Regions from separate parts of the Sporosarcina sp. P1 genome, predicted to be linked through region 3. Evidence: riboswitches for the same ligand, from Rfam matches in the RefSeq annotation. Region 3 holds a riboswitch; each other region holds the start of a gene.
The links. A riboswitch is a leader RNA that binds a small molecule or an ion and turns the genes downstream of it on or off. The one in region 3 is predicted to bind cobalamin.
Positions count from the first base shown of each region.

Region 1 (4,294 bases), on a different contig from region 3:
TGGTGAAAGCATCCAATGTAGAGTTAGTATCACAGGAGATGGTGGATGGCGGAATCGTTACGGTCATCGTTCAAGGTGACGTTGGAGCAGTTCAGGCAGCTGTTGATGCAGGTCGCGACGCAGCAGCGCGTGTAGGTGAATTACTAGGCGCGCATGTAATACCGCGTCCCGATGATTCAGTATATGGCATGGTGAAACCCCTAGTGCCGACTACTTCAGAAATTCCACAAGTAAAGAAACTGGCAGAAGTGAAGAAGGCGCCGAAGAAAGACTGAGGCATACATGTGCTATAAGCGTATTACTCATAGTGAAATCTATAGAAAGGAGTGGTTTCCATGGCTTTCAAACGACATAAAATTGCAGTCATTGGAGCTGGTCATACCGGTTCAACCGTAGCATTGATGGCAGCGCAGAGAGAACTAGGTGACATCGTATTAGTCGATATACCGGATCTCTCTAATCCAACCAAAGGTAAAGCACTAGATCTTCTTCAAACGAGTCCTGTACAACAATTTAATTCTCGCATTACAGGTACATCTAATTACGAGGATATTGAAGGTGCAGCAATGGTTATCATTACTGCGGGTGTTGCGCGTAAACCAGGTATGAGTCGCGATGATTTAGTTGCAACCAATGCGAAGATTATGCGTTCCGTTTCCGAGCAAGTGAAGCGTCATGCCCCAGACAGCACCGTGCTGATTTTAAGTAATCCGGTAGATGCGATGACATATGTATGTTATAAAACAACTGGATTTCCTAAAAATCGTGTAATTGGACAATCAGGTGTGCTTGATACTGCACGTTTCAATACGTTCATTTCCGAAGAATTGAATATTTCTGTAGAGGATATTTCGGGCTTTGTACTTGGCGGACACGGAGATGATATGGTGCCACTTGTGCGTTACTCTTACGCCGGCGGCATTCCGTTGGATAAAATCATATCGAATGAACGGCTAGAAGCCATTGTGGAGCGTACTCGAAAAGGCGGCGGTGAAATTGTCTCACTACTAGGTAATGGTAGCGCTTATTACGCACCCGCTGCGGCTTTAGTAGAGATGGCTGAGGCAATTATTAAAGATAAGAAACGAATTTTGCCGTCCATCGCTTATTTAGAGGGTGAATATGGATATCAAAATATTTACTTAGGCGTACCCACTGTTCTCGGGGGCAATGGTATCGAAAGTGTGATTGAACTTCCGTTAACAAAGGAAGAACAAACAGCACTTGATCAGTCAGCTGACTCTGTCAGAGCAGTCATCGACATTTGCGAAAAGCAAATGTCCTTATAACTACTGATCTCTCTAAGTCGTAAAGAGGACTTAGGGAGATTTTTTGTATGGAAAGAATTTTACAGACCGTGTTTTATAATGGAATGATACAGAAGTCATAGGTTCTCTTCAAAAAAACGTAAAACTTCATTCGAAATGATAACTTTTATATTTACTTTTATTTATTTGAATGATACAATAAACAGAATTCACTGAAATATAAAATATGCCTTTAGTAAACTTACTCGGAAATATATAAAGAACTTATTTCCTTCGCTTCTAAAATGTAAGCGCTATCAAATAGCCTTTTATCAATAAGAGCGAAAAAATGTTCTTTTATTCCCCGATAAGGCATATACTATGAAAAATATAAAATCCAGGAGGTAATTCTTATGAAGAACAACGACTATCAGAACAATTCATCACTACCAGAGCAGAACGAAACATTCTATTTGATCACAGGTTACTCGGAGAATGGTTTCATCCATGGGATCACATGGCAAGAGGCATACGTTCAAGGATTGGCGGATTGCGGCTGTCTATGCGAACAACAACTCATGTAAGTAATGAAGAAAACTCGATACAGGGTGCCTAGCAAAAAACGATTGTGGATGTTTTCACAGTAGTTTAGTGCATAGGCACCCTATTTGTTTATGTGGACTTCCTTAATAAAAACAAACGCTACCACCCTCTATGTTATCCATGATAAAATGAAATCAATCAAATATATGAGTTTGCACGATACGCTGGTACCTATCAAGGTGTAAAAGGGAATCCGTAAACCGGAGCTGTCCCCGCAACTGTACACACGGACGACCGCTAAAATTAGCCACTATGGAGACATGGGAAGGCATTAGCGGAAGGATGAAGTGAAGCCAGGAGACCTGCCACGTATCGTCAAAGCGACACTTTCTTCGGGGGTTGAGGAGTGGAAGCAAAAAAGGTATCTGCATCTATGCATTTTTGTATGGAGTATTTTAAAGATGCCTGAATTTGTTTCCTCATTCACAACTATTGCAATCATCTTGCCGAAGAGGCGGAATGATTGTTTTTTGTTGTTTACGAAAGGAGACCGTGACATGAGAGTATTTGAACAGAAGAAGGAATGTATACATGAACGTGAACTGTTGCAGTTATTGTATAAACAAGTAGAACAACAGCGTGGAAGACCTGTGTATTCAGGATTTCATCAAGTAGTCAGGAAACTGTTACAGGATGGATTATATGGTCAATGGATCTATGACTATTCAGCAAGCGAAATCAAATGGCTTGGCTTACAGATTGTAGCTGAACGCGATCGATTGATACCTCCTGCACTGTTGCAACAATATATGAATGAATTTGTAACATCGGATTATTATGACAAACCGATAGGACTGCCTCAAGAGAGGATTATGCTCATAGCAATGGCCGCCATGCAGCATGAAACTATCCAGCGCCTACAAAAAGTACAGGAAGCATATTGGCTACTGAGTCATGGCTATGTGACTTTACCAGCTGAAGTGATGTCGTTCTTCGGTAAGACATTCTATCGGCGAAAGACGAGAGTAGAGCAATATACCATGGATATTGCTGACAGTAGAATCGCATCATTTTTATCGAGCAAAGTAAAAGAAAAGCATATACGTATACCCGATTATTTTATGGAACAAGTAAAAGCGTGCGGCTCTTGGAGTTTATTTGAAGCTGAACAAACAGAGCGCGCTTTGAGTTGTTCGCATGGCAACTCCAACAGTGAATGGTTTCCCGATGCTGCTGACGGTTCCTCTATTGCGTATAAAAAAGTTTCTGCCATTGGTTTGATGAAACAGCTGCTTGGAAGTGAAGGAATTGTTGTACATTTTCACAATGAAAAAAGACAGGAAAAAGCTGCATTGTCCTCATATATTCAATTGCCGAACGTAATGCAGGAAACGGAGTTGGCCCGTACTTGTACCATACTTGTGCGTTTACTAAACGGCATTGAGAGCATATGGGGACATACTTTACGAGTTGAAGTGGCAGGTTGGGAAACCGCTATAGCTGACCAGAAAATTGGTTTGCATTCAGAGAAGGCCCTCCTATTTATTGAAGAAGTAGCGGAAGAAATAAACCGCTACTTGGAGGTGGCATCGTATCAAAGCGGGATGCAAATCCCTTTGCGCAAAGCAGCCGCAGTCACGCATCAGTCGATAAACCAAGCGACGAGTCAACAGCAAACCGCGATGATCGACCGAGTCACTGCAGAACAGCGCCATACCGATCAAGGCGGATCTATCATGTTAGAGAAATCTCCAACCATTGAAACTGCAGAACTGTTACAGCTGCTCATAAAGGCATGGGGCGGTGGAGTACCGGAAGTCCGACTTATCTGAATCTCCTCTATTGTAGTGGAATCTAAAGTGACGTAAACTAAGTATTACAAACGGTTTCCATTTGAGGTGAGACAGGTGTTTCAATTTGATACATTAGGACATGAAATGGTAACGGAATTATCGAATCTGATTAAGCAGCAAGTCATTTTAACGGATCGAAGAGGCTTCATTCAATCGAGTACAGAACCCGATCGAATCAACCAGTTCCATGAAGGAGCACTGTTGAGTATGCGTCAGAAAACGATGCTCCGTATGGGGGATGAGGAAGCGCAGCATCTGCAGGGGGTTCGTAGGGGTATCGTCTTGCCAATCATCATTGGAGGCGAACCGATCGCTGTACTTGGTGTGACGGGTGATCCAGACGAGATTCATCCGCAGGCTCAGCTGATCTTACGCGTAGCGGAACTGTTCATCCAGGACTCCCTGAAAAGAAAGCAGAAGGATGAAAAAGTACGTGATGTGGAGTTCTTCGTCTTTGACTGGCTGACAGGATCAAAGAAAGATGAACGATTTATGGAACGGGGGACACTGCTCGGAATCGACGTCACTCTTTACCGTCAAGTGGTGGTATTGGAAGTGCTGGATTTACTGGAACAGTTCACGATCGAGGAAATGGAGACATTCGCATCGATTCAAAATATCCACCCTTCTATGAAGATGATTCGCTGGGCG
Region 1 covers NZ_PDYS01000002.1:149,754-154,047, forward strand. Annotated here, with positions in the region: gene CSV73_RS03600 (BMC domain-containing protein) at 1-275, shown strand, start outside; gene mdh (malate dehydrogenase) at 336-1,289, shown strand; gene CSV73_RS16425 (hypothetical protein) at 1,661-1,831, shown strand; cobalamin riboswitch at 1,998-2,174, shown strand; gene CSV73_RS03610 (ribonucleotide reductase N-terminal alpha domain-containing protein) at 2,348-3,622, shown strand; gene CSV73_RS03615 (CdaR family transcriptional regulator) at 3,698-4,294, shown strand, end outside.
Region 1: it holds a riboswitch for cobalamin, as region 3 does, so the genes downstream of both, CSV73_RS03610 (ribonucleotide reductase N-terminal alpha domain-containing protein) here and CSV73_RS12570 (ABC transporter substrate-binding protein) in region 3, are expected to answer to the same signal.

Region 2 (4,294 bases), on a different contig from region 3:
CAGAAATTGCTACTAAATATCCAAATGAAATCTCGGGTGGACAAAAGCAAAGAACGTCTGCTGCACGAGCATTCATACATGATCCGAGCATCATTTTTGCGGATGAACCAACAGGCGCTCTTGACTCAAAGGCGGCATCCGATTTGTTGAACAAATTAAGTGATCTCCATACGAAACGAACTGCCTCTATCATTATGGTCACTCATGACCCTCTTGCCGCAAGTTTTAGTGAGCGTGTCGTGTTCATCAAAGACGGACAAATTTATACACAACTGAATAAAGGAGACCAAACGCGGAACGAATTTTTCAATGATATTATCAAAACGCAAGGTGTACTAGGTGGTGTGCAACATGACGCTTAATCAGCTAATCTTCCGCAATATCAAGAAAAATCTTAAGCATTATTATGTGTATATCTTTGCACTGACTTTTAGCGTAGGCTTATACTTTTCATTCGTAACGTTGCAATTCGATCCAGCATTAGACGATGCAACAGAAGGAAAGAAAGGTGCGGCAGCTATTAAGTCAGGTTCAGTTTTTCTGATTGTTATCGTGTCTGTATTCTTGCTATATGCTAACAATCTATTCATTAAACGACGCAGTAAGGAGATTGGATTATTTCAATTGATTGGAATGACGAAAGGAACTGTTTTCCGTATTTTAAGTGTGGAGAATTTCTTTTTATACGTCGGTTCTCTCATTGTAGGGATATTCTTAGGGTTTTCGATGTCACGATTACTCATGCTGATTCTATTTAAGGTCACCGGTGTAACGGATGTTGCGACTTTGCGTTTCTCTTCGGATGCATTACTTCAGACGTTGATAGTCTTTGCAGCAATCTTTGTATTGATTTTGATCATGAATGCACTATTCATTAAACGTCAAAGTATATTGTCTTTGTTCCGTGTGACCACCGTGACACAACAGCGGGTGAAAAAGATGTCAATATTCCAGGCGATCATCGGTGTGTTCGGTATCCTTCTCATTGTATTCGGCTATTATTTATCATCGCGATTATTTAGTAGTGTGTTTCTTGGAAATCAGCTATTTCTAGTGATGATCGTCATACTAGCTTCTGTGGTCTTAGGAACCTATTTATTTTATAAAGGCTCCGTCAGCTTTATCTTTAACATGATTCGCAAACGTAAAGGGGGATATTTGAACGTTAACGACGTGCTGTCTCTCTCATCCATTATGTTTCGAATGAAATCCAATTCTCTTTTATTGATGATTATTACGACGCTATCTGCGCTATCCATTACGTTATTGTCGTTAAGTTATATATCGTATTACTCAGTAGAGAAGTCAGTGGAGCGAACTATTCCTGCCGACTTTACCATTCCTGATACTACGCGTGCAATGGAATTTACGCAGTCACTTGACAGTGAAGGCATAGCCTATTCAGAGTCAGCTATTGATCTATTGACTATACCTGTTGATTTATCGACAGTTCTATCTATTTCAGGTGGGGAAAGTCAAGAGATGAGTTACACTGATATGCAAATGATTGTCATTAGTGATGAAGTAATGCCGGAGATAGACGTAGAAGAAAAGGAATTGCTCTTCGTTAACTCTGATAGTTTTACGGAAAACTTTATGAAATTCCAAGCGAATCAGCAAATCGTATTTCAAGGCAAAGAGCATATGTATGATCTGACACTGAAAGGGACGGAAAGAGTAGCTGTTCTTCCAACGCGTGTAGCTTATGGTTTTGTTGTCGCGGTAGTGGATGATCAAGTATTTCAGAAAATGAACGTAGATAAGGACCCTTCCATAACGCCTGAATTTACTGAGTATCATGGAGTGGATATCAAGAATGAAAATGATCTAGAAAAAGCGAATGAACTATTTAATGTGTTGGGAATAAATGAATGGGCAGGGCATGAATCGAAGCTTGAGGAGAAAACGAAACAAATACAAGGTGCAGGCATGATTATGTTCATCGTTGGATTCCTTGGTCTCGCTTTCCTTGTTACGTCTGGCTGCGTCCTATACTTTAAACAGATGGACGAAAGTGAAGATGAAAAATCGAATTACACCATTCTTCGTAAACTAGGCTATACACAAACAGATTTACTAAAAGGGATTCAACGAAAGCAGGTATTTAATTTCGGTATTCCATTAGTCGTCGGTCTCTTACACAGCTATTTTGCTGTAAAATCCGGCTGGTTCTTATTCGGTACTGAAATGCTGACACCAACGATTATGGTGATGTTAATCTACACAGCGCTATACTCTATATTTGGTTTGCTTTCTGTGTTCAATTATAAGCGCGTGATTAAAGATTCGTTATAATACAGTAATACCCCCTGACACAAAGGTCAGGGGGATTTTAGCGCGAATTAGTTACTACCTACTAACTCAGCTACTACGATTTGATAGGCTTTATCTAAATTAGCCAATTGTTCAGCTTTTTCTGCTATGTCATTCGTGGGATCTTCGGAAATTTGTTTTTTTACATCTTTCACTAGTATGGGAAGGGGGGTAGAGTGTGTGCTCACACGTTCCGACATTAGGGTGTCCTTTAATAAGTTTGTAAAGTCATTGATTGTTTGATTGTGCATAATTCATTCTCCTCATCGTGTTTGTAATTTTTCGTTGACAGTAAAAAACATCCATCCGGTATATACCAGGATAGATGTTAAGTGGGAAGCCATGACGAATTAAACGGTTCGGCAGGAAATACATTTGTGTAGGATCGACAGAAACTATATCGAAGCCACCTAAAGAATGTCCTGATTCCGTTTGTTCGTACGTCGGCTTTTGTATGATTTTTCATAAGCCGCACTTGACACCTCCTATCCGCGTAGGGTATTGGTGTGTACTGATCTAGGCAGGTCTCCTGGCTCGTTTTCAACGTATAATTCACCTTCCCATTTCCCTTGCGGTGAAACAGTGGTAACGAATTATACTCCAACTCACAGTTGCGGGACAGCATCGGTTTTTCACCGATTTCCCTTTTAAGCGTTTACGAACGATAAACGCACCTATCTCTAACACGATATTCAGTTGCTCTTTCAGTATATCATTCTTATTTACGAAAGGAACAAAAATAATGCAGCCTCTTCCAAGACAACAAAAACGCACCCTACTCCTATGGAACGTATTACTTGGAACGATAATAAATAGTTCCGTCCGGTTCTATGACGTACTATTTATCCAATTAAGGAATGTCGAGTAGCATTCCTTTGATATAGGTAGACACCAATAAATACGACAAACTCAGAGGCTGGAATGGACAACCAAATACCATTCAAACCAAAGAAACGAGGTAAAATCATCAAGAAGAGCAACATGATGATGATTTCGCGTGAAGCAGTAATCCAAGTTGCCATCCGTACATTGCCGATAGACTGATAATATGTCATCATCACAAAGTTCGTACCGGTGAACAAATAAGCAAAGAAGAATAGATTAATTCCGGAAGTAGCCAAATCTCTTACGGCTTGCGGGAAGTCTCCAAAGATCGATACGATAGGGCCCGCCGCGAATTGACCGACAAGGAAAAACACGGCACCTGCGATGACAACGGTAAATGTGGCTTTTTTTACGGTTTCTTTCATCCTTATCCGGTTGCCGGAGCCTTGATAGTAACTGATAAGTGGCTGAATCGCACCGCCCATTCCAAGAAATAGCATTAGCATGACACTGTGTACATAGTTCAAAATAGAGAAGGCCGCAACACCTTCCGTGCCCGCCATCCGTTCGAACGCGATATTATGTGTAATGGTAAAGAAGGAGATTCCTAACTCGGAAAGGAAACTCGGAAATCCAACAAAAAGAATGGCCAGGAACAGCTTTTTATTGAACTTCAAGCGAATTAGTTTCAAGTTATTATTTTTCTTGAAAAAGTGTGTTGCGAGTACTAGCATACCCATGAAAGAAGCAATAATGGTGGCGGATGCAGCACCGGCAACGCCGTAATCAAAAATGAATAAGAACACATAATTCAAGATAATGTTAACGACAGAAGTCACAATTAGCCCGGCCATTGAAAGATTCGGTGCTCCATCATTGCGTACGAAAATACTAAATGTGTTTTCTACAGTAAAGATAAAGCCAAATAGTAAAATCACAAATAAGTATTGCGATACATAAGGGAAAGTAGTCGCATTGGCTCCAAGTGCGTAAGCTAACGAATCTCTAAAAATAAAGGCGGTTAAACCTAATATAATGGTGAATAAGAAAATGGAGAAAATAGCATGTGTAAAAATTGATCGAGCTTTCTGCACATCTTTGGCACCCATTGCCATCGAATATTTCGTGGCGGCACCTATACCAATCCATAGGGAAA
Region 2 covers NZ_PDYS01000006.1:61,785-66,078, reverse strand. Annotated here, with positions in the region: gene CSV73_RS08280 (ABC transporter ATP-binding protein) at 1-362, shown strand, start outside; gene CSV73_RS08275 (ABC transporter permease) at 352-2,295, shown strand; gene CSV73_RS08270 (hypothetical protein) at 2,343-2,564, opposite strand; cobalamin riboswitch at 2,816-3,006, opposite strand; gene CSV73_RS08265 (MATE family efflux transporter) at 3,156-4,294, opposite strand, start outside.
Region 2: it holds a riboswitch for cobalamin, as region 3 does, so the genes downstream of both, CSV73_RS08270 (hypothetical protein) here and CSV73_RS12570 (ABC transporter substrate-binding protein) in region 3, are expected to answer to the same signal.

Region 3 (4,294 bases):
GAAATACCATTTGACAATAACCTACTCGGAGGTAACACAATGAATGCAGTAGAGCAGATTCAACATGAAATTAAAGAAGCATTGCACCAAGCCATTGAGAAAGCGCAACTAGTCGAAAGTGCAGATATTCCCGACATTAAATTGGAATCACCAAGAAGTAAAGAGAACGGAGATTATGCAGCGAATATCGCTATGCAGTTGACAAAACTAGCGAAAAAGCCGCCACGTGCAATTGCGGAAAGTATTTTAGAGCACCTCGATACGAAGAACACCGCAATCGACTCCATTGAAATCGCTGGACCTGGCTTCCTCAATATCCGCTTGAAAACAGACAGCCTCGGGGATATCGTGAAATCTGTCCTGGATCAAGGAGCAGACTACGGACGTTCCGATAGCGGACAGCAACAGAAGATCCAAGTTGAATTCGTATCAGCGAACCCAACAGGCGATTTGCACTTAGGACACGCACGTGGGGCATCCCTTGGAGATTCATTATGTAATATTCTCGACAAAGCAGGCTATGACGTAGCGCGTGAATACTATATCAATGATGCAGGTAATCAAATAAATAATTTAGCGTTATCGATTGACGTTCGTTATTTCGAAGCACTTGGATTGGAAAAAGAAATGCCAGAAGATGGTTATCGCGGCGCAGATATTATTACGATCGCAAAAGGTCTCGTCGAACAATACGGCGACAAGTATGTCCATGTTCCAGAACAAGAGCGACTTGCATTTTTCCGTGAACACGGCTTGAATATCGAACTGGATAAACTAAAGAAAGACTTGACGGACTTCCGCGTTCATTTCGACAACTGGTTCTCGGAAACGTCCCTATATAACAATGGTAAAATCGATGTCGCGCTCAATAAATTACGTGAAAATGGCCATGTCTTTGAAGAAGACGGTGCTACTTGGTTCCGTTCCACTACATTTGGTGACGATAAAGACCGTGTATTGATCAAGCAAGACGGTTCATTCACATATTTAACACCAGACATTGCTTATCACCAAGACAAGCTGAGTCGTGGATTTGATAAACTTATCAATATTTGGGGAGCAGACCACCACGGATATATTCCACGTATGAAAGCAGCTATCCAGGCGCTTGGCTATGACCGCGACACGCTTGAAGTAGAAGTGGCGCAAATGGTTCAGCTTTACAAAGACGGAGAAAAATTCAAAATGAGCAAACGCACAGGAAAAGCCGTCACATTGCGTGAACTCGTAGAAGAAGTAGGACTAGACGCTGTACGTTATTTCTTCGCGATGCGCTCAGGCGACGCACAAATGGACTTCGATTTAGATTTAGCCGTATCCAAATCCAATGAAAACCCTGTCTACTACGCACAATACGCACACGCACGTATTTGTTCGATCTTGCGTCAGGCAAAAGAACAGAATGTAGAAGCGTCAACAGAAAACGTCACGCTATTGCAAGACGAAAAAGAGTTAGAGCTACTGAAGAAACTCGGTGACTTCCCGAAACTAATCAGCGACTCGGCTCGTATGCGCGCACCGCACCGCGTAACAACATACATCCAGGAACTAGCAGCTACATTCCATAGTTTCTACAATGCGAACAAGGTGCTAGATCCGGAAAACAAAGACCTTTCCGAAGCACGTTTGGCATTGATTACAGCTACTAAAACAACGATTGCCAACGCGTTGAAACTTGTAGGCGTTGAAGCACCTGAAAGAATGTAATATATCGAAAATGGCCAAGCGGGTTTACTGCTTGGCTTTTTCTTTTTGAGTGGGAAAGGGGAAGGTAACGTTACGCTACGTTCCAGGCGGACGCGTTCGGGAGGGCCCGCGGTAAGCCAACCAGGTCGCTTCGCTTCCTTTTGGTTGTCTTACCTGTCGAGCTGATCCTCCCCGAGTCGCCGCCTTGCACTTCGCTTCACTGGTGTTTCTTTCTTGAGATAGAGAGTGAAGTTCAAGGGCTTACGGGTGATTAAATTTTGAGGTTGGAAAGGGGAAGGTAACGTTTCGCTACGTTCCAGGCGGACGCGTTTGGGAGGGCTCATCGCGAGGCCTCTCAGCAAAGCGTCCCCCTGCTGGAGCCTCACTCCCTATGTCATACCCAAACCCTCCTATCCCCTGTACAACCAACACTATTATCGCTATAATAAATCATAATTACATATCTTCTAAAAAGGTTCTCGAAAATTGAGATGAAAAGCGAAATCGGTTCAAATCCGATGCGGTCCCGCCACTGTACGTGCGATGCACAAGCCAGGTCACCTGCCTTTTTGGAAAATGAAGTTCCGCAGCAACCTACGAGGATAGGTGTGATGGAAGAGATCACGCATTGATTTCATCCCACCTAATCCTTCGAACTATCGGAGGGTTTTTTTCATGTCTGCGGCTTGCGTAATGCAATACACATATTGAAGGAGGAACACACATGAAGAAGTTTTGGCAACTACTGCTGACGGCTATGCTTGCGGTACTACTACTTGCAGCATGCGGAAGCGACAGTACAAAAGAAGAAACACCGGCAGATGAAAATCAAGCGGGGGAAGAAGCGAAAACAGAACAAGAGTCAACGGATACAACGAGTTACCCATACACCTTGACAGATGCAATTGGCGAAGAAATTACATTTGAACAAGCGCCGGAAACTGTCATTTCATTAATTCCAAGTAACACGGAAATTTTATTCGGTATTGATGCAGGCGATCAAGTCATCGCCGTTACAGAAAATGATGATTATCCTAAAGAAGTAACGGAGCTTGATACCGTAGGGGACTTTACGGTCAACATAGAAAAAGTGATTTCATTGCAACCGGAAGCGGTATTCGCACATGAAATGATGATGGGCTCGAATGAAGAAGGATTGAATCAAATTCGTGACGCAGGCATCCCTGTGATCGTCGTACAGAATGCAGGAACATTTGAAGAAACATATGAAACGATTGAAATGATTGGTGAAGTCATGGACAAAAATGCGGAAGCCAATCAAATCGTCGAAGATATGAAAACGAAAATTGCTGATATCGAAAAGAAAGCAGCAGATATCACGGATAAGAAGCGCGTGTTCGTTGAAAACTCCGATGCACCTGAAATCTATACGGCAGGAAAAGGCACATTCCCACAGCAGTTTTTGGATATCATTAACGCTGAAAACATTGTGACGGAAGAAGGCTGGATTATGATCAGTCCTGAAACGATTGTAGATGAAAATCCGGATGTGATTTTGGCGATCTATAGCTATGTTCCAAATGTCGTAGAAAATATTAAAACGCGTGACGGCTTTGATGCGGTGACTGCGATCAAAGAAGATCAAGTCATTCAACTGGATGAAGATATTACAAGCCGTACAGGTCCACGTTTAGCTGACGGATTAGAATTGTTTGCGAAAGCAATCTATCCGGAGGTATTCGGTGAATAAAACCGTTCTCGCCTACGTCGTGTCGATCGCCACATTGCTTGTGGCGATCTGGCTCGGTGTATCGATCGGTACAGTGAAAATACCAATAGAGACGCTATGGGATCAATCGGACACGACCGCAAGTAATATTTTGTGGAAGATTCGTATGCCGCGTGTGTTGCTGGCTGGAATCGTCGGTGCCTCATTGGCTATTTCAGGGGCTGCTTTTCAAGGGCTACTGAAAAACCCATTAGCTGATCCTTACACCCTCGGAGTGTCATCCGGTGCCTCTGTCGGCGCCGTGATCACACTCTTTTTTGGTATATCGCTGCCGGTCCTTGGCGCTTTCACCTTACCTGTATTTAGTATGATCGGTGCTGCAGTGACGATGTTTTTAGTGATCGGTTTTGCTCGAATGGTCGACCGGTCAATGAAAATGGAAACAATTATTTTAACAGGAATTATTTTCGGTTCATTTCTTGGTTCTGTGTTGTCGCTGATGATCGCGTTGACGCAAGAAGAACTCCGTCAAATTGTTGGTTGGCTTCTTGGTAGCGTATCGATGCGCGGCTGGAATTATATTGTAATGGTCTTGCCGTTTTTCATCATCGGCTCATTCATGCTGTGGCTTAATCGCCGCGAATTGAACGCTTTATTATTCGGTGAGGAACGTGCGCATCATCTTGGAGTCAATGTCAAACAGCGTAAATTGATGATTTTGCTAGGCGGATCGGTATTAACTGGATCGGCTGTTGCGGTGTCCGGAACAATCGGCTTCGTTGGCCTAGTTGTCCCCCATATGACACGTATGTTATGGGGCTCCGATCACCGTCATGTACTGCCGTTATCATTATGTAACGGTGCATCATTATTGATCATTTGCGATCTCGTAGCACGAACGATTATTTCACCGGCTGA
Region 3 covers NZ_PDYS01000014.1:3,010-7,303, forward strand. Annotated here, with positions in the region: gene CSV73_RS12560 (YwiB family protein) at 1-43, shown strand, start outside; gene argS (arginine--tRNA ligase) at 40-1,707, shown strand; cobalamin riboswitch at 2,143-2,269, shown strand; gene CSV73_RS12570 (ABC transporter substrate-binding protein) at 2,411-3,397, shown strand; gene CSV73_RS12575 (FecCD family ABC transporter permease) at 3,390-4,294, shown strand, end outside.